2 regions of the Paracoccus sp. PARArs4 genome follow, and region 1 is predicted to be linked to the other one. Evidence: riboswitches for the same ligand, from Rfam matches in the RefSeq annotation. Region 1 holds a riboswitch; the other holds the start of a gene.

Region 1 (12,042 bases):
CCGCCGACATCCGGGTCGAGGGCGACCTGATCCGCGCCGACGGCATGCCGCTTGCCGCCCCCCTGCGCGGACCGGACGACGTGGTCGCGATGGCCCGCTGGTTCCTGGACCAGGGCGGCGCGCCGGGCGGTCGGGGCCGCATGGCCGCGCTGATCGCCACGGGCATCCGCCCTGCCGCCGACACTCCCGCACGCCCCCCCGTCGCGCGCCCCGCCCCCGGCGCGACGCCTGCCGGGATGCTGGCGGGCTTCGAATTCGGCCAGATCCCGCCCGACACGCTGCGCAGGCTGTCGCGCCTTGCGCCCCTGCGGATGACGCCCTGGCGCATGATCATGGTCTGCGCGGCCCGCAGCCTGCCCGCGATGCCGGGGCTGATCCAGCGGCCCGACGACCCGCTGCTGCGCACCCATGCCTGCCCCGGCGCCCCCGCCTGCGCCTCCGCACATGCGCCAGTGCGCCAGCTGGCCCGCGACCTTGCGCCCCTGATGCCGCAGGGCGCGGTGCTGCATGTCTCGGGCTGCGCCAAGGGATGCGCCTGCCCGCGCCCCGCCGACCTGACCCTGACCGCGACGCCGCAGGGCTTCGACGTGATCCGCCACGGACGCGCCTCGGACCCGGCCGGGCTGCGCGGGCTTCACCCCGACCAACTGACCAAGGTGCCCTGATGCCCCACCACTATGAAACCGACGGGGCCGCGATCTATCGCCAGTCCTTCGCCACGATCCGGGCCGAGGCCGATCTGGTCCGCTTCGACGCGGACGAGGAACCGGTCGCCGTGCGGATGATCCACGCCGCCGGGCTGGTCGGGCTGGAACGCGACATCCGCTTCACCCCCGGCATGGCGAGCGTCGCGCGGCAGGCGCTGGCGGATGGCGCGCCGATCCTCTGCGATGCGCGCATGGTCAGCGAGGGGATCACCCGCCCCCGGCTGCCCGCAGAGAACCCCGTCATCTGCACGCTGAACGATCCGCGCACGCCGGAACTGGCGCAGCGGATGGGGAATACCCGCAGCGCCGCCGCGCTGGAGCTGTGGCGCCCCCATCTGGCCGGCGCGATCGTCGCCATCGGCAACGCGCCCACCGCGCTGTTCCACCTGCTGAACATGCTGGAAGATCCCGACTGCCCGCGCCCCGCCGCCATCATCGGCTGCCCCGTGGGCTTCGTCGGCGCGATGGAATCGAAGGACGCGCTGATGGCCGCGCCGCCCGTGCCCTCGCTGATCGTGCAGGGGCGGTTGGGCGGATCGGCCATCACCGTCGCCGCCGTCAACGCGCTGGCCAGCCGGAAGGAGTGATCGGATGGGACGCATCATCTGCGCGGGGCTGGGGCCGGGCGACCCCGACCTGATATCGGTCCGCGCCGACCGCGCGCTGCGCGGCGCAAGGCAGGTGGCCTTCTTCCGCAAGCCGGGTCGGCAGGGGCAGGCCCGCCGCATCGTCGAGGGCATCCTGCCCGCGGGCATCCCCGAACACGCGATGGAATACCCCATCACGACCGAGGTGCCCTTCGACAGCCCCGCCTATAACGACGCGCTGGCGCGGTTCTACGACGACTGGGCCGACCGGCTGGCGGCGCTGGCCGCGGCGGACGACCTTGTCGTCCTGTGCGAGGGGGATCCGTTCTTCTACGGATCGTTCATGCATCTGTATGTCCGCCTTCAGGGCCGCGTCGAAACCGAGGTGATCCCCGGCATCACCGGCATGTCGGGCTGCTGGACCGCGACCGGATCGCCCATCACCTGGGGCGACGACGTGCTGACGGTTCTGGCCGGGACGCTGCCGCAGGCCGAACTGGAACGGCGCATGGCCATGTCGGATGCCATCGTCGTGATGAAGACGGGCCGCAACCTCCCCCGCATCCGCGCCGCGCTGCAGGCGGCGGGCCGTCTGGACGACGCCTGGCTGATCGAGCGCGGCACCATGCCCGACCAGCGGCTGGCACGGCTGCGCGACGTGGACGCGGCCGACTGCCCCTATTTCGCGATCGTCATGGTCCACGGCCATGGCCGCCGCCCCGAAATCAGGTGCCCCGAATGAGCGGTCGCATCACCGTCGCGGGCCTCGGCCCCGGTGCCGATGCGCTGGTCACCCCCGAGGTGACGCAGGCCCTGGCAGAGGCGACCGATGTCATCGGCTATATCCCCTATGTCGCGCGGGTGGCGCCGCGCGCGGACCTGCGGCTGCACCCGTCGGACAACCGGGTCGAGCTGGACCGCGCCCGCCACGCGCTGGACCTGGCCGAGGACGGCGCGCGGGTGGTCATCGTATCCTCGGGCGATCCGGGGGTCTTCGCCATGGCCGCCGCCCTGTTCGAGGCGCTGGAGGAACGCGGCACCGATCCCGACATTCGCATCCTGCCGGGGATCACCGCCATGCTGGCCGCCGCGGCCCGCGCGGGGGCGCCCCTGGGCCATGATTTCTGCGCGATCAACCTGTCGGACAACCTCAAGCCCTTCGCGCTGATCGAGAAACGCCTGCGCCACGCCGCAAGGGGCGATTTCGCGATGGCCTTCTACAACCCGCGTTCGAAATCGCGCCCCGAGGGGTTCGCCCGCGTGCTGCAGATCCTGCGCGAGGAATGCGAACCCGAGCGCCTGCTGATCTTCGCCCGCGCGGTCTCGACCCCGGACGAGGAACTGCGCATCACCTCGCTGGCCGAGGCCACCCCCGAGATGGCCGACATGCGCACGGTGGTGATCGTCGGCAATTCCGCGACGCGCCGCGTGGGGCGGTGGGTCTATGCGCCCAGATCGGCGGGGGCGTGATGCAGCCAGTCCAGCACCTCTGCCGGATGGGCCGCGTGCGGACGCGGCGGCAGGACGGGGCGGTCGATCATCACGACCTGCACGCCCAAGGCGCGCGCGGCATGCAGCTTGGCCTCGGCCCCCGCGCCGCCGCTGTTCTTGGCCACCAGGTGCGTGGTGCCGTGGCGGCGCATCAGATACAGGTCTCCATCGACGGTAAAGGGGCCGCGGTCGATCACCACCTGTGCGCGGGGCAGCGGCGGGGCGGTTGGCGCATCGACCAGCCGCAGCAGCCAGCGATGCGGCAGATGCGCGAATTCCGACAGGTGCATCCGTCCGATCGCAAGGAAAACCCGCGCCGGATCGCGCGGCAGCACCGCGGCAGCGGCGGCCATGTCGGGCACGTGCAGCCACCCCTCGCCGCGCCATGCCGGACGGACCAGCCGGATCAGCGGCAGGCCCAGCGCATCGCAGGCCGCATGGGCATTGGCGCTGATCCGCGCGGCAAAGGGATGGGTCGCGTCGACCACATGGGTGATGCCCTCGCGGCGCAGGTAATCCGCCAGCCCCTCGGGACCGCCGAAGCCGCCGATGCGCATGGGGATGGGCATGGCCAATGGCTGCGCCGTCCGGCCCGCAAGGCTGTAGATCGCATCCATCCCCGCCAGCGCATCCGCCATGCGGCGGGCCTCGGTCGTGCCGCCCAGAAGAAGGATGCGCGTCATGTCTGAACCCTGGCTGTCGATCATCGGTCTGAACGAGGATGGCCTGCCGGGCCTTGGCGCCGCAAGCCGGAAGGCGCTGGAGGACGCGCGCATCGTCTTCGGCGGGCCGCGTCACCTGGCGCTGGCAGGGGTGGGCGCGCGGGGCCGCGAATGGCCCGTGCCCTTCGATCTGGCCCCGATCCTTGCGCTGCGGGGGGAACGGGTGGCGATGCTGACCTCGGGCGATCCGTTCTGGTTCGGCGCGGGCGGCAGCATCGCGGCGCATCTGGACCCGACGGAATGGCGGGCCTTTCCGGTGGCGGGGGTCTTCTCGCTGGCCGCCGCGCGCATGGGCTGGCGGCTGGAACGTTGCGCGACGCTTGGCCTTCATGCCGCGCCATTCACGCAGCTTCGCCCGCATCTGCATCGCGGCTGCCGCATCATCGCGACCCTGCGGGACGGCAATGCGCCTGCCGCGTTGGCCGAATGGTTGCGCGACATGGGCGCGAATGCGGCGCGGCTGACGGTGCTGGAGCGCCTGGGCGGCCCGCGCGAACGCGTCGGCCCGCTGCGGGACGGCCACGAGGCCCCCGTGGCCGTCGCCATCGACGGCGACTACCTGCCCGCGGGCTTCGGCCTGCCCATGGCGGCGGGGCGGGCGGACGAGTTGTTCGACCATCGCGGCCAGATCACGAAATCGCCCGTCCGCGCGATGACGCTGGCCGCGCTTGCCCCCCGACCGGGGGAGCTGCTGTGGGATATCGGCGGCGGGTCGGGGTCGATCTCGGTCGAATGGGCGTTGGCGGGGGGACGCGCCATCTGCATCGAACCGCGCGAGGATCGGTTGGACCTGATCCGCAGCAACCGCGACCGCTTCGGCGTGGCGCATCGCATCGACGCGCTGCAGGGCACCGCCCCCGATGCCCTGCGCGATCTGCCCGCACCCGACGCGATCTTCGTGGGCGGCGGCGGCAGCGCAGAGCTGTTCGACGCCATCCTTCCCCTGCCTGCCCGCATCGTCGCCAATGCCGTGACGTTGGAGACCGAATCCCTGCTGGCCACGCTGCATGCCCGCCATGGCGGCAGCCTGACCCGCATCGCCCTCAGCGAGGCCGCGCCCCTTGGCGGCATGCGCGGCTGGCAGCCCGCCCGTCCCGTCACCCAATGGAGCCGCCCCGCATGAGGATCGCGGGCATCGGATGCAGGCCGGGCACGCCGCCCGCAGCCATCGCCACCGCGCTGACCCGCGCAGGCGGGGCCGACCTGCTGGCGGGCATCGCGGCACGCGCGCCCGAATTGCGGGCCGCCGCGCAGGCGCTGGCCCTGCCCCTGCGGCTGGTCGATGTCGCGGGCATCGAAACCCCCACGCAATCGCCCCGCATCCTGAACCTTTTCGCCACCGGATCGGTGGCCGAGGCCGCAGCCATTGCCGCAGGGGGCCGCCTTCTGGGGCCGCGCACCGCCTGCGGCCCCGTCACCATCGCCATAGCCGAGGTTCCATGACCGTCCACTTCATCGGCGCCGGACCGGGCGCCGCCGACCTGTTGACCATCCGCGGGCGCGACCTGATCGCCGCCTGCCCCGTCTGCCTCTATGCCGGCAGCCTGATCCCGCCCGCGCTGCTGGATCACTGCCCCGAAGGCGCGCGGATCGTGAATACCGCCCCCCTCAGCCTGGACCAGATCATCGACGAGATCGCATCCGCCCATGCGGCGGGCCATGACGTCGCGCGGCTGCATTCGGGCGATCTGTCGGTCTGGTCGGCGATGGGCGAGCAGCTGCGCCGCCTGCGCGCGCTGGACATTCCCGTGCAGGTGACGCCCGGCGTGCCCAGCTTCGCCGCCGCCGCCGCGGCGCTGCAATCCGAACTGACCCTGCCCGGCCTTGCGCAATCGGTCGTCCTGACCCGCACCCCTGGCCGCGCATCCGCCATGCCCGAGGGCGAGAGCCTGAGCGCCTTCGCCGCCACCGGCGCCACGCTGGCGATCCACCTGTCGATCCATGCGCTGGACCGCGTGGTGGCCGATCTGTCCCCACACTACGGGCCGGATTGCCCGGTGGCGGTCGTCTGGCGCGCAAGCTGGCCCGACCAGCGCGTCATCCGCGCGCCCCTTGCCACCATCGCACAGGCGGCCCAGGGCATCGACCGCACCGCGCTGATCCTTGTCGGCCCCGCACTTGGCGCCGAGGGGTTCCAGGAAAGCCGCCTCTATGCCGCCGATTACGACCGCCGGTACCGCCCGACCGGCCCCAACCCCAGGTTCCCCGAATGACGCCCGGACTGATGATCTCTGCCCCCGCATCGGGCACCGGCAAGACGGTGCTGATGCTGGGCCTTCTGAACGCGCTGCGCCGCCGCGGCATGGATGTGCAGCCTTTCAAGTCGGGACCGGACTATATCGACCCGGGCTTCCACCGCGCGGCCTCGGGGCGGCCGTCCTTCAACCTGGATTCCTGGGCGATGGAGCGGGGGCGTATCCTGACTCATGTCACCGCCCAGCCGGATGCCGACCTAGTGCTGGCCGAGGGGTCGATGGGCCTGTTCGACGGCGTTGCGCATCGGGGCGAATCCGGCATCGGCGCCAGCGCCGAGATCGCGACGCTGACGGGCTGGCCGGTGGTTCTGATCATCGACGTGTCGGGGCAGGCGCAGTCGGCGGCGGCGGTCGCGCGGGGCTTCGCCACGCTGCAGCCCGACCTGCCCTTTGCGGGGGTGGTGCTGAACCGCGTGGCCTCGGCCCGGCATGAAACCCTGATCCGCGAGGGGATGGACCGCGCGGGCATCCGCGTGCTGGGCGCGCTGCCGCGACAGGGCAACATCACCCTGCCCGAACGCCATCTGGGCCTTGTCCAGGCCGAAGAGACCGAGGGCCTTCAGGCGATCCTGGACCATGCGGGCGACTTCATCGGCGCGCATTGCGACCTGGACGCGATGCTGGGTGCGGCGGCGGCCCGCCCCCTGCCGCCCGCCGATCCGCCCACCGCCATGACGCCCCCCGGCGGGCGGATCGCGCTCGCGCGGGACGCCGCGTTCTCCTTCACCTATCCGCATGTGATCGACGCGTGGCGGCGGGCGGGCGCGACGATCCTGCCGTTCTCGCCGCTGGCCGACGAGGGGCCGGACGACGGCGCGGATTGCTGCTGGCTGCCTGGCGGATACCCGGAACTGCACGCCGGACGGCTGGCCGCTGCGGACGGATTCCGGCAGGCCATGCACCGCTTTGCCCGCACGCGGCCCGTGCACGGGGAATGCGGCGGCTACATGGCGCTTGGCGCGGGGCTGGTCGATGCCGAGGGGCAGCGTCACCCGATGCTGGGCCTGCTGGGGCTGGAGACCAGCTACCACAAGCGGCGGATGCACCTGGGATACCGCCGCGCGACACCGCTGGCGCCGCTGCCGGGGCTGGGACGCGCCGCGCTGCGGGGGCACGAGTTCCACTATGCCTCGATCCTGTCCGAACCCGATGCGCCCCTGGCCCATGTCACCGACGCGAATGGCCGCGAGGTCGCGGAAACCGGCAGCCACCGCGCGACGGATGGCGGCGGGCAGGTCAGCGGGACGTTCTTCCACCTGATCGCGCCCGCCGCGACTTGACGGAAGCGTGATCGTCGTGTCTGGCTGAGGACGCATGGTGCCCGGATGACGCGATACGTGTCGGGCTTCATCGGGAATGGGGAAGGGCGGACCAAATCGCGGCGCCCGAAGCCCCAGCCGCCCCCGCGACTGTATGCGGAGAGCGGGCGTCACGCGCGCCACTGGACCCGTCCGGGAAGGCCGACGCCCCGCCACGACCCGCAAGCCAGGAGACCGGCCATGCATCGCAAATGCCACGGCCGTCGGGTGTGACGGCGACAGGAGAACAAAAATGCATATCGAACCGGGCGTCGTGAACGGCGCGAAGATCATCCTCAGCTATGCCACCGCGGCGACCGCGGGCCTCTATGCGCTGCGGCTGGCGGCAAAGGACCACGGCCTGCGCGGGCTGCCCTCGCTTGCGGCGCGGGCGGTGATCGCCACGGCGCTGACCTTCGTCTTCTTTCAGGTCCTGCCGAAATTCCCCGTGGGCGTGTCCGAGGTTCACCTGATCCTGGGTTCAACCCTGTTCCTGCTGCTGGGCGCCGCCCCCGCCGCACTGGGCCTTGCCGCGGGCCTTGCGCTGCAGGGACTGTTCTTCGCCCCGGCGGACCTGCCGCAATACGGCATGAACGTGACCACCCTGCTGGTGCCCCTGTTCCTGCTGCGCGAGATCGCGGGCCGGATCATCGCGCCCGGCACCGCCTATGTCGATCTGCGCTATGGCCAGGCGCTGGCGCTGTCGACGGCCTACCAGGGCGGGATCGTCGCCTGGGTCGCCTTCTGGGCGTTCTGGGGTCAGGGCATGGCCGCGATCGGCGGCGTGATGTCCTTTGGCGCGGCCTACATGCTGGTCATCGCGCTTGAACCGCTGGTCGATCTGGCCGTGCTGGCCGGTGCGAAGTCGCTGCGCGGCCTGCGCGGCAGCCCGCTGGTAACGGGCCGCCTGTTCGCGTGACCGAGCTTTCGCTGATCGGGATCGGGGCCGGAAACCCCGATCACCTGACCTTCCAGGCGGCCCGGGCATTGTCCCGGGCCGATCTGATCCTGATCCCTCTCAAGGGCGAGGAGAAGGCAGATCTTGCCGGCCTGCGCGCGCAGATCGTGGCCGCCCATGCGCCGCAAGGCCGCGTCGTGCGGTTCGACCTGCCGCAGCGGGCATCGGGTGGCGATTACCTGTCCCATGTGAACGACTGGCACAATGCGATCGCGGATGCGTGGCGGGCGCAGATCGACGCGCATCTGCCAGGCGGCGGCACGGTCGCGGTGCTGGTCTGGGGGGACCCGTCGCTCTACGACAGCAGCCTGCGGATCGCGGAACGGCTGGGCCTGCCGGTGCGCGTCGTGCCGGGGATCACCGCGATCCAGGCGCTGTGCGCGGCCCATGCGATACCGCTGAACGATCTTGCCGCCCCCGTCCAGATCACCACCGGACGCCGGTTGCGCGACGAGGGCTGGCCCCCCGGCGCGGACCGCGTCGTCGTCATGCTGGACGGTCATTGCGCCTTTGCCGACCTGCCGCCCCATGGCCTGCACATCTGGTGGGGCGCCTATCTGGGGATGGAGCGCGAGATCATCGCGGAAGGCCAGCTGGCCGAGGCCGCCCCGCGCATCAGGGCGATGCGCGCCGAGGCCCGCGCGCGTCACGGCTGGATCATGGACTGCTATCTTCTGGCGCGGGCCTGAAAGGTCGCGGGCCTGAAAACTAAGGCGGCCCCGAAATCGGGGCCGCCTTTGATCTTCTGCAGAAGGCTCAGGCCTGAAGCGAACGGACGCCGACCTCGCCTTCGCCCCGCGACTTGATCGCCGCCACCGCCGCGATGCTGCCCGCGGCAGTGGTGAAATACGGGATCTTGTCATACAGCGCGACGGCGCGGATCTCGCGGCTGTCGGCGATGGCCTGCGCGCCCTCGGTCGTGTTCAGCACCATCGTGATCTCGCCGTTCTTCAGGCGGTCCACGATGTTCGGGCGACCCTCATAGACCTTGTTGACGCGCTGCGTCTCGACACCGTGGCCCGCCAGGAAGTCCGCCGTCCCCGAGGTCGAGACCAGCGTGAAGCCCATCTGCGTCAGGTCGCGCGCGGCCTGCGCCAGGGCTTCGGTCTTGTCGGAATCCTTGACCGAGACGAAGACGCGACCCTCGTGCGGCAGATGCGTGCCGGCACCCACCTGCGCCTTGAGGAAGGCGCGCGGGAAGTTGCGGTCCCAGCCCATCACCTCGCCGGTGGAACGCATTTCCGGCCCCAGCAGCGTGTCGACGCCCGGGAACCGGGCGAAGGGCAGCACGGCCTCCTTGACCGAGAACCAGGGCGTGATCGGATCGGCCAGGGTCATCGGGTCGGCGAAGGGCAGGTCGTCCTCGGGGCCGACGCCCTCGGGATAGGGCGCGCGGGCGGGGAAGTTCGACATCGGCTCGCCCGCCATCAGGCGCGCGGCGATCGAGGCGATGGCGCTGTCGGTGGCCTTCGCGACGAAGGGCACCGTGCGGCTGGCGCGCGGGTTCACCTCCAGCACGTAGATCTCGTCGCCCTTCAGCGCGAACTGCACGTTCATCAGGCCGACGACCTTCAGCGCGCGCGCCATCTCGACGGTCTGGCGCTTCAGCTCCTCGATGGTGGGGGCGTCCAGCGTGTGCGGCGGCAGCGAGCAGGCGCTGTCGCCCGAATGGACGCCGGCTTCCTCGATATGCTCCATGATGCCCGCGACATGGACGGTCTTGCCGTCCGACAGCGCGTCCACGTCGACCTCGATCGCGCCGGCAAGATAGCTGTCCAGCAGGACCGGGTTCTTGCCCGACACCGTTACCGCCTCGCGGATATAGCGCTTGAGGTGGTCCATGTCGCGCACGATCTCCATCGCGCGGCCGCCAAGGACATAGGACGGGCGGATCACCAGCGGGAAGCCGATGCGGCCCGCGATCTCGATCGCCTGCTCGTCGGTGCTGGCGATGCCGTTGATCGGCTGCTTGAGGCCCAGATCGTTCAGCAGCTTCTGGAACCGCTCGCGGTCCTCGGCAAGGTCGATCGCGTCGGGGGTGGTGCCCAGGATCGGGATGCCCTCGGCCTCGAGATCGTTTGCCAGCTTCAGCGGCGTCTGGCCCCCGAACTGGACGATGACGCCGTGCAGGGTGCCGTTCTCCTGCTCGGTGCGCAGGATCTCCAGCACATGCTCCAGGGTCAGCGGCTCGAAATACAGGCGGTCGCTGGTGTCATAATCGGTGCTGACCGTCTCGGGGTTGCAGTTGACCATGATGGTCTCGTAGCCCGCGCCGGTCAGCGCGAAGCAGGCGTGACAGCAGCAATAGTCGAACTCGATCCCCTGGCCGATCCGGTTCGGACCGCCGCCCAGGATGACGACCTTCTTGGCGTCCGAGGGGCGCGATTCGCATTCCACCTCGCCCATCGCGGGGGCTTCATAGGTCGAATACATGTAGGGGGTCTGGGCCTCGAACTCGGCGGCGCAGGTATCGATGCGCTTGAAGACGGGCTTGATGTCCAGCGCGCGGCGGGCGCGGCGGATGTCGGCCTCGTCCCGGCCGGTCAGATGCGCAAGGCGGGCATCGGTGAAGCCCATCATCTTGATCGCGCGCAGATCGTCGGCATCCTCGGGCAGGCCGCCCTCGCGGATGCGATGCTCGGCGTCCACGATCTCGCGGATGCGGGCCAGGAACCAGGGGTCGAAGCTGGTGACGCGCTGGATCTCGTCATTGGTCATGCCGAAGCGCATCGCCTCGGCGATGATGCGGATGCGGTCGGGCGTCTGCTTGGACAGCGCCGCGATCACGGCGGGCTTGCCCTGGTCGGCGGCGCCCTCGATCACGATCTCGTCCAGGCCGGTCAGCCCGTTCTCCATCGAGGTCAGCGCCTTCTGCAGCGATTCGTGGAAGCTGCGGCCGATGGCCATGACCTCGCCCACCGATTTCATCGCGGTGGTCAGTTCGGGCTTGCTGCCGGGGAACTTCTCGAAGGCGAAGCGCGGGATCTTGGTGACGACATAGTCGATGCTGGGCTCGAAGCTGGCGGGCGTCACCTTGGTGATGTCGTTGTCCAGCTCGTCCAGGGTATAGCCGACGGCCAGCTTGGCGGCGATCTTGGCGATGGGGAAGCCGGTCGCCTTCGACGCCAGCGCCGAGCTGCGCGAGACGCGCGGGTTCATCTCGATCACGACCATGCGGCCGTCCTCGGGGTTGATGGCCCATTGCACGTTGGAACCGCCGGTCTCGACGCCGATCTCGCGCAGGACCGCGATCGATCCGTTGCGCATGCGCTGGTATTCGCGGTCGGTCAGGGTCAGCGCGGGGGCGACGGTGATCGAATCGCCCGTGTGGACGCCCATCGGATCGACGTTCTCGATGGCGCAGACGATGATGGCGTTGTCGGCGCGGTCGCGCACGACTTCCATCTCGTATTCCTTCCAGCCCAGCAGGCTTTCGTCGACCAGCACCTGCGCCATGGGCGACGCGTCCAGCCCCGAACGCACGATGCGTTCGTAGTCGTCGCGGTTGTAGGCCACGCCGCCGCCGGTGCCGCCAAGCGTGAAGGCGGGGCGGATGATCGCGGGCAGGCCGATATCCTCCAGCGCCTCCATGGCCTCGGCGACGCCGGCATTGATGTCGTATTTGCCGTTGGCCAGCTTCGGCGCCGCGACGATGGTGGCGCGCGGGTTCTCGATGCCGATGCGGTCCATCGCCTCGCGGAACAGCTTGCGGTCCTCGGCCATCTCGATGGCGCTGCGCTGCGCGCCGATCAGCTCCACGCCATAGCGGTTCAGCGCGCCGTTATCCGCCAGCGCCAAGGCGGTGTTCAGGCCGGTCTGACCGCCCATGGTCGGCAGCAGCGCGTCGGGGCGTTCCTTGGCGATGATCTTCTCGACCATCTCGGGGGTGATCGGTTCGATATAGGTCGCGTCGGCCATTTCCGGATCGGTCATGATCGTGGCCGGGTTCGAGTTGACCAGGATGACGCGATAGCCTTCCTCGCGCAGGGCCTTGCAGGCCTGAGCGCCCGAGTAGTCGAATTCG
Region 2 (12,042 bases), on a different contig from region 1:
CGGCGCGGACGGGCGGGTTGGGAGCGGAGCTGCGCGATCTGCGGGCGCTCTATTCGATGAACAGGGGGGGCGCAGGCGGATCGCGGGTTCCATCCGCCGGTCTCCGAGATGCACGATCTCGACCACGAGAGCCGCGATTATATCGCGTGGGCGGTTCGACTTCATCCTGCACCACGATCTGCAGGCGAGCATGCGCAATGTCTCCGCGGACTTCCTTGGGCATTACCGCCTTCCAACGGACCGCCCGTTGCGTCCATCCCGACCCGTGCAGCCCGTCACGCCCGAAAACAACGCGCGGTCAGTGCAGGCTCAGCAGCACCTCGATGTCGCGTTCGGTCAGGCGCTCCATCAGCTTGCGTTCGTCGCCGTTCAGCGTGGTGCCGTCGGCGACCCGCTGGCGGATCAGCCGGGCGACCAGGCTGGTCGGCTGGTAATACAGCTCGGGGTATTCGCGGCTGAGCGTCCCGACGAGGCGCTGAAGCAGCACCTTCTGCCGTTCGGCGTCGGTCTCGGATTTCTTGTCCTGCAGCATGATGCGCCCCGCTCGTTCAGTGTCACCGCAACAGGTGGGAAGCGTCGGGCGATTTTCCAAGCGACCGATCGTCGCTGGCGGGCGGCGTGACAGGGCGCACAAGCTGGGCCATAACCCGTCGCGGGATCACGGGGCAGCGGGGGCCGGGATGACGCGAACGCCACAAGCGGACTGGACCGACAGCTTTCAGGGTACCCGCGCCCTGCCGCGCGCGGTACGCGACCGCCTGCTGAAGGCCGCGCGCACGCGCCGGTTCCGCAAAGGCACCGAGGTGTTCGGCCCCCACAACATCCCCGACAGCCTGTTCTTCCTGCTGCAGGGCAGCATTCGCGTCGTGCAGACGGCGGGGAACGGGCGGGACATCGTTCTCTATCGCGTGGATGCGGGCGAAAGTTGCGTGCTGACGACCGCCTGCATGCTGGCCGAAGAGGCCTATAACGCCGAAGGCATCGCCGAGACCGACCTGACGGTCATCACCCTGCCCAGGGCCGATTTCGACAGGCTGACCGCCGAGGAGCCCGGCTTTCGCGATTTCGTCTTCGCGGCCTATTCGCGGCGGCTGATCGACCTGCTGCGGGTCGTGAACGACGTGGCCTTCGCGCGCATGGACATGCGCTTGGCCGAGCGTCTGCTGTTGCTGGCGGGCGCGCATGACAGCCTTGCCGCGACCCATTCGCAGCTTGCATCCGAGCTTGGCACCGCCCGGGAGGTGATTTCCCGCCTGCTGCACGATTTCCAGAAGCGCGGCTTTGTCGCGCAGTCGCGGGGACGGATCGACATCGCCGACCGCGCGGCGTTGCGGGCGATGGCGCAGGCCGGGTGATCGGCCAAGCGTGACAATGTCACCGACGCGCCGCACCGCGGGCCTTATCCACGGACCGAGAGCCACCGGCGGATGCCCCGCCCGGCCAAGTCACGAGGATCGCGATGGATACCGTCTTCACCCCCTGGTCGTCCCTTCAGGGTGGGCTGCTGATCGGATTGGCCGCCGTCATGCTGATGGCGGGGCTGGGCCGCGTTCTGGGGGCCACGGGTATCCTGTCGGGTCTGGTCTTCGCGCCGTCGCGCGGGGAAGCCGGTTGGCGGCTGGGGCTGGTGATCGGCATGGTCGCCGCGCCGGAAATTCTCTGGGCGCTTACCGGACGCCTGCCGCGGATCGAGGTTCCGGCCGGTCCCGGCATGATCGTCGCGGGCGGGATCCTCGTGGGGTTCGGCGCCAGCCTCGGGTCCGGCTGCACCTCGGGACACGGGGTCTGCGGGCTGGCGCGGCTGTCGCGCCGCTCGATGGTCGCGGTGCCGGTCTTCATGGCGACGGCGGCGGCGACCGTCTTCGTCATCCGCCACGTGATCGGGGGATAGGGGTCATGCGCTTCGCTCTTGCCGTCGCGACCGGGCTGGTCTTCGGGATCGGCATCGCCCTGTCGGGAATGATGGACCCGGCCAAGGTGCTTAACTTCTTCGACATCGCGGGGGCGTGGGACCCGTCGCTGGCCTTCGTGATGGGGGGCGCGCTGGCCGTCGCGCTGCCGGGATACCGGCTGGCCCTGCGGATGGACGGACCGCTGCTGGCACAGCGCTTCGATCTGCCGACAGCGACCCGCCCGGATGCGCGCCTGATCGGGGGATCCGCCATCTTCGGCATCGGCTGGGGCATCGCGGGCTTCTGCCCCGGGGCTGCGATCCCCGCGCTCGGGACCCTGCGATGGGAGGTTGCCTTGTTCCTGTCGGCTGTCATCATCGGCTTCATGCTGCGCCGCATGTCGTTCCCGGCCCCCCGCCCGAAGGAGATCCCCAGATGACCGCCTTTCCGCTTCGCATGGACATCCACCCCGAGGTTCACGGCTTCTTCGACAAGGACACGAACACGATCAGCTACCTGGTGCGGGACCCGTCATCCGACGCCTGCGCGATCATCGACAGCGTGATGGACATCGACTACTCCGCCGGGCGGATCACCCATGACCACGCGGACGAGCTGATCCGCCAGGTGCGCGACCGCGGGCTGCGGCTGGAATGGATCATCGAAACGCATGTCCATGCCGACCACCTGTCCGCCGCGCCCTATATCCAGGAACGGCTGGGCGGCAGGATCGGCATCGGCGCGCAGATCATGGTCGTTCAGGACACCTTCGGCAAGATCTTCAACGAGGGGACCGAGTTCCAGCGCGACGGCAGCCAGTTCGACCGCCTGTTCGAGGATGGCGACCGCTACATGGTGGGCAACATGCCGGTCTTTGCGATCCATACCCCCGGTCACACCCCCGCCTGCATGGTCCATGTCATGGGCGACGCGGCCTTTGTCGGGGACACGCTGTTCATGCCGGATGGCGGCTCGGCCCGTGCCGATTTTCCCGGCGGCGATGCGGGGGTGCTGTTCGATTCCATCCAGCGCGTCCTGACGCTGCCGGACGAGATGCGCCTGTTCATGTGCCACGATTACGGCCCGAACGGCCGCGACATCCAGTGGCAGACCACCGTGGCCGAGGAAAAGGCCCACAACATCCATGTCGGCAATGGCCGCACCCGCGAGGAATTCGTCCGCTTCCGGACCGAACGCGACGCGACGCTGGCGATGCCGCGGCTGATCATCCCCTCGCTTCAGGTGAACATGCGCGGGGGCGAGGTTCCGACCGACAGGGATGGCCGTCCCATGCTGAAGGTGCCGGTCAACGGACTGTAGGTCGCGGTCCTGGCCGATTGACTTGGCCCCCGGCAGCGGTCATGCATCGCTGCGATGGTTCCCGCGCGGCCAAGGTTCCGGGCGGGTGAAAAGGGAACGCGGTGAGGTGTAACCAGAAGGTGCCGATTCCGCGACTGCCCCCGCAACTGTAAGCGGTAGCCGACCCCATATGCCACTGGCGCCCGCGCCGGGAAGGCGGGCAAGGCCGCGATCCGCAAGTCAGGAGACCTGCCATCGCGACTGCGACCATGCCGGGCGGGGTGCCCCGGAGGGATCACGCTGGCGATGCGCCCGGTCCCGCCGGAACGTCGTCCTGCGCCTTCCTTTGCCCCGTCCTTCACAACGATGAAGGACGACAAGATGAAGAAGCTTGCGATCGCGATCTGCGCGACTGGATTTCCGCTGGCGGCGCTTGCCGCGCCGACCGAATACCCCCTGACCATCGAGAATTGCGGCCATCGCGTGACGATCCCGGAACGCCCGGCGAATGTCGTCTCGATCGGCCAGTCCACGACCGAGATCCTCTATGCCCTGGGGCAGCAGGACCGCATGGCCGGCACGGCGCTGTGGTTCAACGGCGTGCTGCCGGATTACGCCCGGATCGACGCCGGGGTGGAGCGCATCAGCGACAACACCCCCAGCTTCGAGGCCGTGGTGAACAAGCGCCCCGGCTTCGTGCCCACGATGTTCGAATGGATGATCGGCGAACAGGGCGCGGTCGGCACCCGCGAACAGTTCGAAGATCTGGGCATCCCGACCTATGTCATGCCGACCGATTGCAGCGGCAAGGACAATCTTGTCGGCGCCGACGGCACGCGCCTTGCGCCCTTCGACATCGGCACGCTGTGGGACAGCATCACGCAGATCGCCACGGTGATGGATGCGCAGGCGGCGGGCGATGCGCTGGTCGCCGACCTGCAATCGCGCGAACGCGCGGTCGTGGCGCAGGCGCGGGCGCTGGATCTGCCCGACGCCTCGGCGGCGGTCTGGTTCTCCTCGTCCGAGATGGAGGCCGATCCCTACATGGCAGGGGGCATGGGCATCCCGGCCTGGATGCTGTACCGGCTGGGCCTGCGCAACGTCGTCTCATCCGACGAGGAATGGCCGACGGTGGGGTGGGAGACCATCGCCCGCGCCGATCCCTCGGTCCTGTTCATCGCGCGGATGGATCGCCGCCGCTTCCCGGCCGACGACGTGCAGGCCAAGCTGGAGTTCCTGCGCAGCGATCCCGTGACCAGCCGCATGCAGGCGGTCCGCGATGACCGCATCGTCATCATCGACGCCGAGGCCATGCATGGCAGCATCCGCATGCTGGACGGGCTGGAGGCCATGGCCGAGGGGATGGGCAGGCTGGCCGAATGACGCTTCGGACGCTGCCCCTGATCCTTGGCCTGATCGTGGTCGCGCCCCTGCTGGGCGCGGCCCTGGGCGAGACGCCGATCCCGCCCGCGACGGTGTGGAAAGCGCTGGCGAACCAGCTGTGGGACGCGGGCCACGCGGTCGATCCCATCGACCAGGGCATCGTCTGGGCCTATCGCCTGCCGCGCGCGCTGGTCGCGGGGGCCTGCGGGGCGGGGCTGGCGATCTCGGGGCTGGTGCTGCAGACGCTGCTGCGCAATGCGCTGGCCGATCCCTATCTGCTGGGCATCTCGGCGGGGGCGTCGACGGGTGCGGTGCTGGTCGCGGTGGCGGGCCTCGGGGCGGGGATGCTGCCCATGTCGGCGGGGGCGCTGATCGGTGCGCTGACGGCCTTCGCGCTGGTCGTGGGCCTTGCACGGCTGTCTGGCGGCGGACCGGGCGCTCGGGGTGCCGCGCAGATCGTGCTGGCGGGGATTGCGGGCTCGCAGCTGTTCAACGCGCTGACCAGCTTCGTGATCGCGCGGTCGGCCAATGCAGAACAAGCGCGCGGGATCATGTTCTGGCTGATGGGCAACCTGTCCGGCACCCGGTGGGAGGATGTCGGCAGCACGCTGACCGCTGCCATCGTCGCGCTGGCCGTCACGCTGTGGCACGTGCGCGCGCTGGACGCCTTCGCCTTCGGCAGCGATGCGGCGGCGGGGCTGGGCGTGCCCGTGCGCCGCGTGCAGGCGGTCCTGATTCTTGCGACGGCGGGGGCGACGGCGATGATGGTCTCGGTCACCGGGGCCATCGGCTTCGTGGGGCTGGTCGTGCCCCATGCGGCGCGGTTCCTCGTGGGCAGCCGGCATGGCAGGCTGGTTCCGGCGACCGCGCTTGCCGGAATGGTCTTCCTGATCGCCGCGGACGTGATCGCGCGCGTGCTGGTGCCGGGTCAGACCCTGCCCATCGGCGTGGTGACCGCGCTGGTCGGCGCGCCTGCCTTTGCCGTCATCCTGATCCGGGCAAGGGGGTCCGCATGACGCTGGAGGCCAGATCGCTGTCGTATCGCGGGATCCTGCGCGACGTGGACCTGCGGCTGTCGGGCCCCGAGGTTCTGGGCCTGATCGGGCCGAACGGCTCGGGGAAATCGACGCTGATGCGGCTGATGTCGGGCCTGATCCGGGCGGATCGCGGGGCGGTGACGCTGGACGGGCACCCCATCTGCAGTCTGCGCCGTCGCGACGTGGCGCGGCGCATGGCGATGGTCGCCCAATCCGCCGAGACCGCCGACCGCATCACCGTCCGCGATGCGGTCTCGCTTGGGCGCACGCCCTGGCTGGACGCGCTGCGGCGCTGGTCCGATGCGGACGCGGCGCATGTCGCCCGCGCGCTGGAACGCGCGGATCTGACCCATCTTGCGGATCGCGACTGGTCCACCCTGTCGGGCGGCGAAAGACAGCGCGCCCATATCGCCCGCGCCCTTGCGCAGGACCCCGCGATCCTGCTGCTGGACGAGCCGACGAACCATCTGGATATCGGCCATCAACTGGCGATCCTGGATCTGGTGCACGCCCTGCGCATCCCCACCATGATCGCGCTGCACGACCTGAACCAGGCGATGCGCTGCGACCGGCTGGCGGTCATGTCCGCCGGTCGGCTGGTCGCGGTCGGGCCGCCCGAACAGGTGCTGACCGCGGACCTGCTGGCCGATGTCTTCGGCGTTCGCGCCACCGTGCTGACCGATCCCGACGACGGCAGCCGGCTGATGCGGTTCAAGCCCCTGCGCCAAGCCCCAGCACCGGCCACAGCGAGGCGACCAGCAGCGCCGCCATCGTCACGTTGAAGACCCGCAGCCGCACCGGGTTCGACAGCCAGCGCCGGACCACCGTCCCCAGCCACGCCCAGACCGAGATCGCCGGAAAGGACACCAGCGCAAACGCCCCCGCGACCAGCGCCACCGACAGGAACGAACGGTCGGGCGCATAGAGCGTGACGGCCGACAGGCACATCGCCCATGCCTTGGGGTTGACCCACTGGAACGCCGCCGCCTGAAGCGCGGTCATGGGGCGCGCATCGGCGGCGCGGTCCTGGATGGGGGCGGCGGTCGCGACCTTGGCCGCAAGCCACAGAAGATAGCCGACCGACAGCACCTTCAGCACGGTGTTCAGCACCGGCACCGCCTGGAACAGCGCCATCAGCCCCGCGCCCACCAGAAGCGACATCAACGAGACCCCGCCCACGATCCCGATCATGTGCGGCAGCGTCCGGCGAAAGCCGAAATTCGCGCCCGATGCCATCAGCATCAGGTTGTTCGGCCCCGGCGTGATCGTGGCGGCAAGGGCAAAGCCCAGAAGGGCGGTCAGGACGGTCATGGTCATCGGTCTTGTCTCTGGCTTGGTTCGGCGCAACAATAGCGGTGATCCGGCGCAATGATCCGCCAAATATCGTGCTGAACGCGATAATCGCGCAATGAAAGGCCCCGATGGATCCTCTGGACGTGAAGATATTGCAGGCTTTGCGGCGCGACGGGCGCATCAGCAACGTCGCGCTGGCCGAGCGGGTCGGGCTGTCGCCCTCGGCCTGCCTGCGGCGCGTGCAGGAACTGGAGCGTTCGGGCATCATCCGCGGCTATCGCGTGGTGACCGATCCCGAACGGATGGGGCGGGGGCTGGCCGTCTATGTCATGGTCGGGCTGTCATCGCACAACAAGCGCGCGCAAGAGGGGTTCGAGCACGCAATGGCCGCCGCCCCCGAGGTGGTCGAGTGCCACAACATCGCGGGCTCGTTCGAATACATCTTGCGGGTCGAGACCGCCGATCTTGCGGCCTACAAGCGCTTCCATACCGAGGTTCTGGGCACGCAGTCGCATGTGAACGCGATCAATTCCCACATCGTCATGGACAGCAGCAAGGACGAACGCGCGACCTGACGGGCAGGCCGCGCGGGTGTCTCAGTCGATCAGGCCGACGCTGCGGCGGATCCCCTTGTCCCGAAGCGAGATCTCGTCGCCAAGCCACTGATCGGCCTCGGGGCCGCACATCCACAGCAACGCGCGGGCGGGCCATTCGGGCGGGATATGCACGGACCAGTCGAGCTGGCTGACCGGGTTGATGCCGCTGTCGCGGATCGCGGCCTGCATGTCGGTGGCGACGGTGCCGGGCGACAGGCTGATGGCGCGGATGCCGTCGCCGCGCGCCTCGAGGTCCAGCGCACGGGTCAGCATCAGCGCCCCGGCCTTGCTGGCGCAATAGGCGCTCCAACCTTCCTGCGGGCCATGCGCGGCGCCCGAGCCGATGGTCAGGATCGTGCCGCCCCCCGCCTTGCGCATCACGGGCAGGGCCGCGCGTATGCCGTTGAAGACGCCCTTGATGTTCACGTCGATGGCCTGGCCCCATTCGTCGGGGTCGGCATCGGCTATGCCCGCAATGGGACCGATTAGCCCCGCATTGTTGATCAGCACGTCCAGCCGGCCGAAGCGTTCCAGCAGCGTCGCGACGGCCTGCTGCATCGCCACCGCATCGGCCACGTCGCCTGCCAGCGCCACGCCGCCGATCTCGGACGCCAGGGCCGCGACGGCATCCGTGCTGCGGGCCATGACGCCGACCTTCGCGCCCGCATCCGCGAACAGCCGCGCCGTCGCCGCGCCGATCCCCCGGCTTGCGCCCGTGACTAGAACCACCTTGTCCTTCATGTCGGCCATCCTGCCGCCCCCGTTCTTGTGCTGCATATTCGGACGACACCCTAATCGCGTGGAGACCCGAAGGAAAAGGGCGTCACGGCAGGATGCCCGCCAGATCGACCATCAGTCCCGTCGTGGCCATCCCCAGATTGTCGCCGCGCAGGGTCAGCTGCAGCCAGCCGTCCGGCCCGATCCGCAGTCCCTCGATGGTGCAGAACGCGTCCTCCTGCACGATCTCGGGGCGGTGCAGGGGCATCGCCTCGGGGGCCGTCGCAAGATGGATGCCCGGCACGTCCGACAGCGCCGCGGCGATCTGTTCGCGGGTCGCATCCGCGGCCAGCCGCGCGGTCAGCGTGATCGTGTGCCCGCGCCAGACCGGAACGCGCGTCGCCATGCAACTGGTGGTGAAGGCGCCCCCGAACAGGATGCGCAGTTCATCCTCCAGCGCGCGGGCCTCGCCCGGCAGGACCGAGGTCACGTGGTCATGCGCCCGATGCGCCTGCATCCCCGGCAGGTCCGTGCCGCTGACAGCCTGCAGCGTCGTGACATGCAGCGCGTCGATCCCGAAGGCGCGGTGCAGCCGCGCAAGAGGCAGGGCGCAGATCGCGGTCGTGCAGTTCGGCGTGGCCAGAAGCTGATGCCCGCGCGTGTCCGGCAGCGGCATTCCGGGCGCCAGCAGCAGCCCCGCCCCGCGTGCGTATTCGCAATGCGACAGGATGCGCGCGCCGCGGCCCAGATGCCGCTTCTCGATCGCCTCGGCGCCCGCATCGGGCAGGAAGGACAGGATCAGGTCGCCCGGCGCGGCGGCATCGGGGGACAGGATGCGCTGGCCCAGCACGAAATCGCGGGCCTCGGGCGCTGCGAACCACGGCAGATCGGCAGCCGATTCTGCGTGGCGATGATCGTGCAGGCTGACGATCTCCAGTCCCGGTTCGCGCAGAAGGCGTGCCACGAGATGCTGGCCCAGAAGCCCAAGTGCCCCGAGAACGGACAGTTTTTTCGTCACGGCAATCCTCCATGCAGATTTTTCTTGCCAGATTGAATATGTCATCACACCATACCTGACATGTTAAAGCGAGCGGTATGACATTTCATGTATGATCCAAGCTCTCCCATGTTGCGTTCGGGCCTTTCGGATGGCGGGCTTCCCAGCCCCGACGCCAAGTCCCGCTTTGCCGAGGACCGGATGCTTGCCGCCACCATCTGGTGCGAGATCGCGCCCGGCGAGGTCATCACCGAGGCCGACGCGATGGAGCGTTTCGGCCTGTCGCGCGCCGCGGCCCGTGCGGGGCTGATGCGGCTGGGCTTCGACGGATGGGCATCGCCCAAGGCGCGGATGGGGTGGGAGGTGCTGCCGATCACCGGCCAGCTGATCGGCGACGTGCTGTCGGCCCGCCGCATCGTCGAACCCGGCCTTGCCCATGTGCGCCTGACCGACGCCGCCCTGACCGAGATGGAGCAGATCCACGACATCCTGAAGGCCCTGTCTCGCGGTGGCGACGATGCCGCGGTCAGCGCGGTGCGCCTGCATGTGGACCGGATCGACGGGCTGCTTCTGGGGGCGATCAACCCCTTCACCGCGCGCCACCTGCGCAAGCTGTGGCACCATTCCGCGCGGATCACCCATTTCCTGGAAGGCGACAGCGGCACGCTGTTCCGCCGGGACGACGTGTCAGACCTGGTGGGGGCGGTGCTGCAACGCGACGCCGCCGGCATCGAGCGCGCGCGACTGGCGCTGATCGATGCGCAGGAACGCTATTTCCTTCGCCAGCTTCTGAAGAACGACGCGCCGCTGATGCCGGGCAGCGGGCTGGCGGCGCGCAACAACCACGAAAACGCTGCGACCAACAGGAGACCTCAATGACCCCCAAGCTCAACCTGCTGCTGGCCAGTGTCGCAGCCGCCACCCTTGCACTGCCCGCGATGGCCAAGGACCTGACCGTCGATCTGTCGGGCGAGCCGTCCTCGCTGGACCCGCAGGTGCAGTGGAACCCCGACAGCTACTATGTCTATCGCAACATCTTCGACAACCTGGTCACGCGCGACAATGACGGCAACATCGTGCCGCAGATCGCGACCGCGTGGGAACAGGTCAGCGATACCGAGATGCTGCTGACGCTGCGCGACGACGTGACCTTCCATGACGGCCAGAAGCTGACCGCCGAGGATGTGGTCTTTTCCGTCCAGCGCATCACCGACCCGGAATTCGCCTCGCCGCAGCTGGGTCAGTTCAACCAGATCGCATCTGCCGAGGCGGTCGATGACGTGACCGTCAAGCTGACCACCGACGGTCCCTATCCGGCGCTGATGGCGCAGCTGGTCAAGCTGTCGGTCGTGCCCAAGCACGTGGTCGAGGAAGTCGGCGCCGAGGCGTTCAACGCGGCCCCCGTGGGGTCGGGCCCCTACAAGTTCGAGGGCTGGGATCGCGGCGTGTCCGTCACGCTGACCCGCAACGACGATTACTGGGGCGAGGCCGGTCCGTTCGAGGGCGCGACCTTCCGCGCCGTGCCCGATGCCGCGACGCGCCTTGCGAACCTTCAGGCGGGCACCGCCGATCTGGTCGTGGGCCTGGACAGCGACGGCGCCGCGCAGCTGGAAGGTCAGGGCGACGTCAAGGCGCTGTCCGCCCCGACCGAGCGTGTGGCCTATTTGGGCATGAACCTGGACAAGCCGCCCTTCGACGACCCCGAACTGCGCAAGGCCGCCAGCATGGCGATCGACAATCTGGGCATCACCGAGGGCTTGCTGGGCGCAGGCGAGGTGCCGATGGCGCAGCTGTCCTCGCCCGCGCATTTCGGCTATGCCGAGGGGATCGAGCCCTGGGTCTTCGACCCCGATGCCGCCAAGGAGATCGTGTCGGCCAAGGCGGATGTCGCCGCGACCCCCGCGACCTTCGCCACCGCGCCGGTCTTCGATCAGCGCATCGTGCAGGCGCTGCAGCAGATGCTGAACGATGTGGGCTTCAACGTCTCGATCAGCGTGACGGACATGCCGACCTATCTGAACATCGTGCGGTCCGAACCCGCGGACAACGCGGAACTCAGCTTCGGTCGCTGGTCCTGCGCCTGCCAGGACGCCGACGGCATCGCCTATCCGCTGCTGCATTCCGACAGCAACTGGAGCCGCGTGAACGACCCCGAACTGGACAAGCTGCTGGACGAGGCCCGCGTGTCGCTGGACCCCGAGGTCCGTCAGGACGCATATGCCCAGGTCCACCAGATCGTGCGGGACAACTACTATCTGCTGCCGATGTACCAGGCGGCGGTGCTGTATGGCGCGGCGTCCGAGCTGGAATTCACGCCGACCGCCAATGAGAGCATGTTCCTCAACCGCATGAGCTGGTCCGAGTGATGTCCGCCTTCCTTCTGAAACGCTTGCTTCAGGCAATGGTCACGGCGTTCGGCGTCATCACGCTGGTGTTCTTCATCCAGCGCCTGACCGGCGATCCGACCGCCCTGCTGCTGCCCGAGACGGCGACGCAGGAGGATTTCGAGGCCATGCGCAGCGCGCTTGGCTTCGACCGGCCCCTGATCGAACAGTACGTCGCCTTTCTTGGCGACATGCTGCGCTTCGACCTGGGCCGGTCCTATATCCAGAACGCCCCCGTGGCCGAGATCCTGGCCAGCCGCATCCCCCAGACCCTGCAACTGGCGGGGGGCGCGCTGCTGGTGGCCTTCGCCATCGGTCTGCCCGCGGGCGTCGTCATGGCGCTGACGCGGGGGCGGGCGATCTCTCGCTGGATCATGGGCGTCGTGCTGGCCTGCCAGTCGATGCCCACCTTCTGGAGCGGGATCATGATGATCCTCGTCTTCG

The links. A riboswitch is a leader RNA that binds a small molecule or an ion and turns the genes downstream of it on or off. The one in region 1 is predicted to bind cobalamin.
Region 2: it holds a riboswitch for cobalamin, as region 1 does, so the genes downstream of both, QMZ16_RS14020 (ABC transporter substrate-binding protein) here and QMZ16_RS12060 (energy-coupling factor ABC transporter permease) in region 1, are expected to answer to the same signal.

The regions. Positions count from the first base shown of each region.
Region 1 covers NZ_CAMZMW010000014.1:16,606-28,647, reverse strand. Annotated here, with positions in the region: gene QMZ16_RS12105 (precorrin-3B synthase) at 1-665, shown strand, start outside; gene QMZ16_RS12100 (precorrin-8X methylmutase) at 665-1,294, shown strand; gene QMZ16_RS12095 (precorrin-2 C(20)-methyltransferase) at 1,299-2,036, shown strand; gene cobJ (precorrin-3B C(17)-methyltransferase) at 2,033-2,764, shown strand; gene QMZ16_RS12085 (cobalt-precorrin-6A reductase) at 2,737-3,468, opposite strand; gene cbiE (precorrin-6y C5,15-methyltransferase (decarboxylating) subunit CbiE) at 3,467-4,630, shown strand; gene QMZ16_RS12075 (cobalamin biosynthesis protein) at 4,627-4,950, shown strand; gene cobM (precorrin-4 C(11)-methyltransferase) at 4,947-5,720, shown strand; gene QMZ16_RS12065 (cobyrinate a,c-diamide synthase) at 5,717-7,042, shown strand; cobalamin riboswitch at 7,061-7,279, shown strand; gene QMZ16_RS12060 (energy-coupling factor ABC transporter permease) at 7,314-7,979, shown strand; gene cobF (precorrin-6A synthase (deacetylating)) at 7,976-8,707, shown strand; gene carB (carbamoyl-phosphate synthase large subunit) at 8,775-12,042, opposite strand, start outside.
Region 2 covers NZ_CAMZMW010000019.1:423-12,464, forward strand. Annotated here, with positions in the region: gene QMZ16_RS13995 (hypothetical protein) at 299-532, opposite strand; gene QMZ16_RS14000 (Crp/Fnr family transcriptional regulator) at 681-1,355, shown strand; partial or broken gene QMZ16_RS14005 (YeeE/YedE thiosulfate transporter family protein) at 1,448-1,891, shown strand; gene QMZ16_RS14010 (YeeE/YedE family protein) at 1,897-2,331, shown strand; gene QMZ16_RS14015 (MBL fold metallo-hydrolase) at 2,328-3,212, shown strand; cobalamin riboswitch at 3,251-3,463, shown strand; gene QMZ16_RS14020 (ABC transporter substrate-binding protein) at 3,573-4,574, shown strand; gene QMZ16_RS14025 (iron ABC transporter permease) at 4,571-5,590, shown strand; gene QMZ16_RS14030 (ABC transporter ATP-binding protein) at 5,587-6,393, shown strand; gene QMZ16_RS14035 (LysE family translocator) at 6,323-6,928, opposite strand; gene QMZ16_RS14040 (Lrp/AsnC family transcriptional regulator) at 7,033-7,479, shown strand; gene QMZ16_RS14045 (SDR family oxidoreductase) at 7,501-8,250, opposite strand; gene QMZ16_RS14050 (Asd/ArgC dimerization domain-containing protein) at 8,324-9,235, opposite strand; gene QMZ16_RS14055 (GntR family transcriptional regulator) at 9,344-10,093, shown strand; gene QMZ16_RS14060 (ABC transporter substrate-binding protein) at 10,090-11,580, shown strand; gene QMZ16_RS14065 (ABC transporter permease) at 11,580-12,042, shown strand, end outside.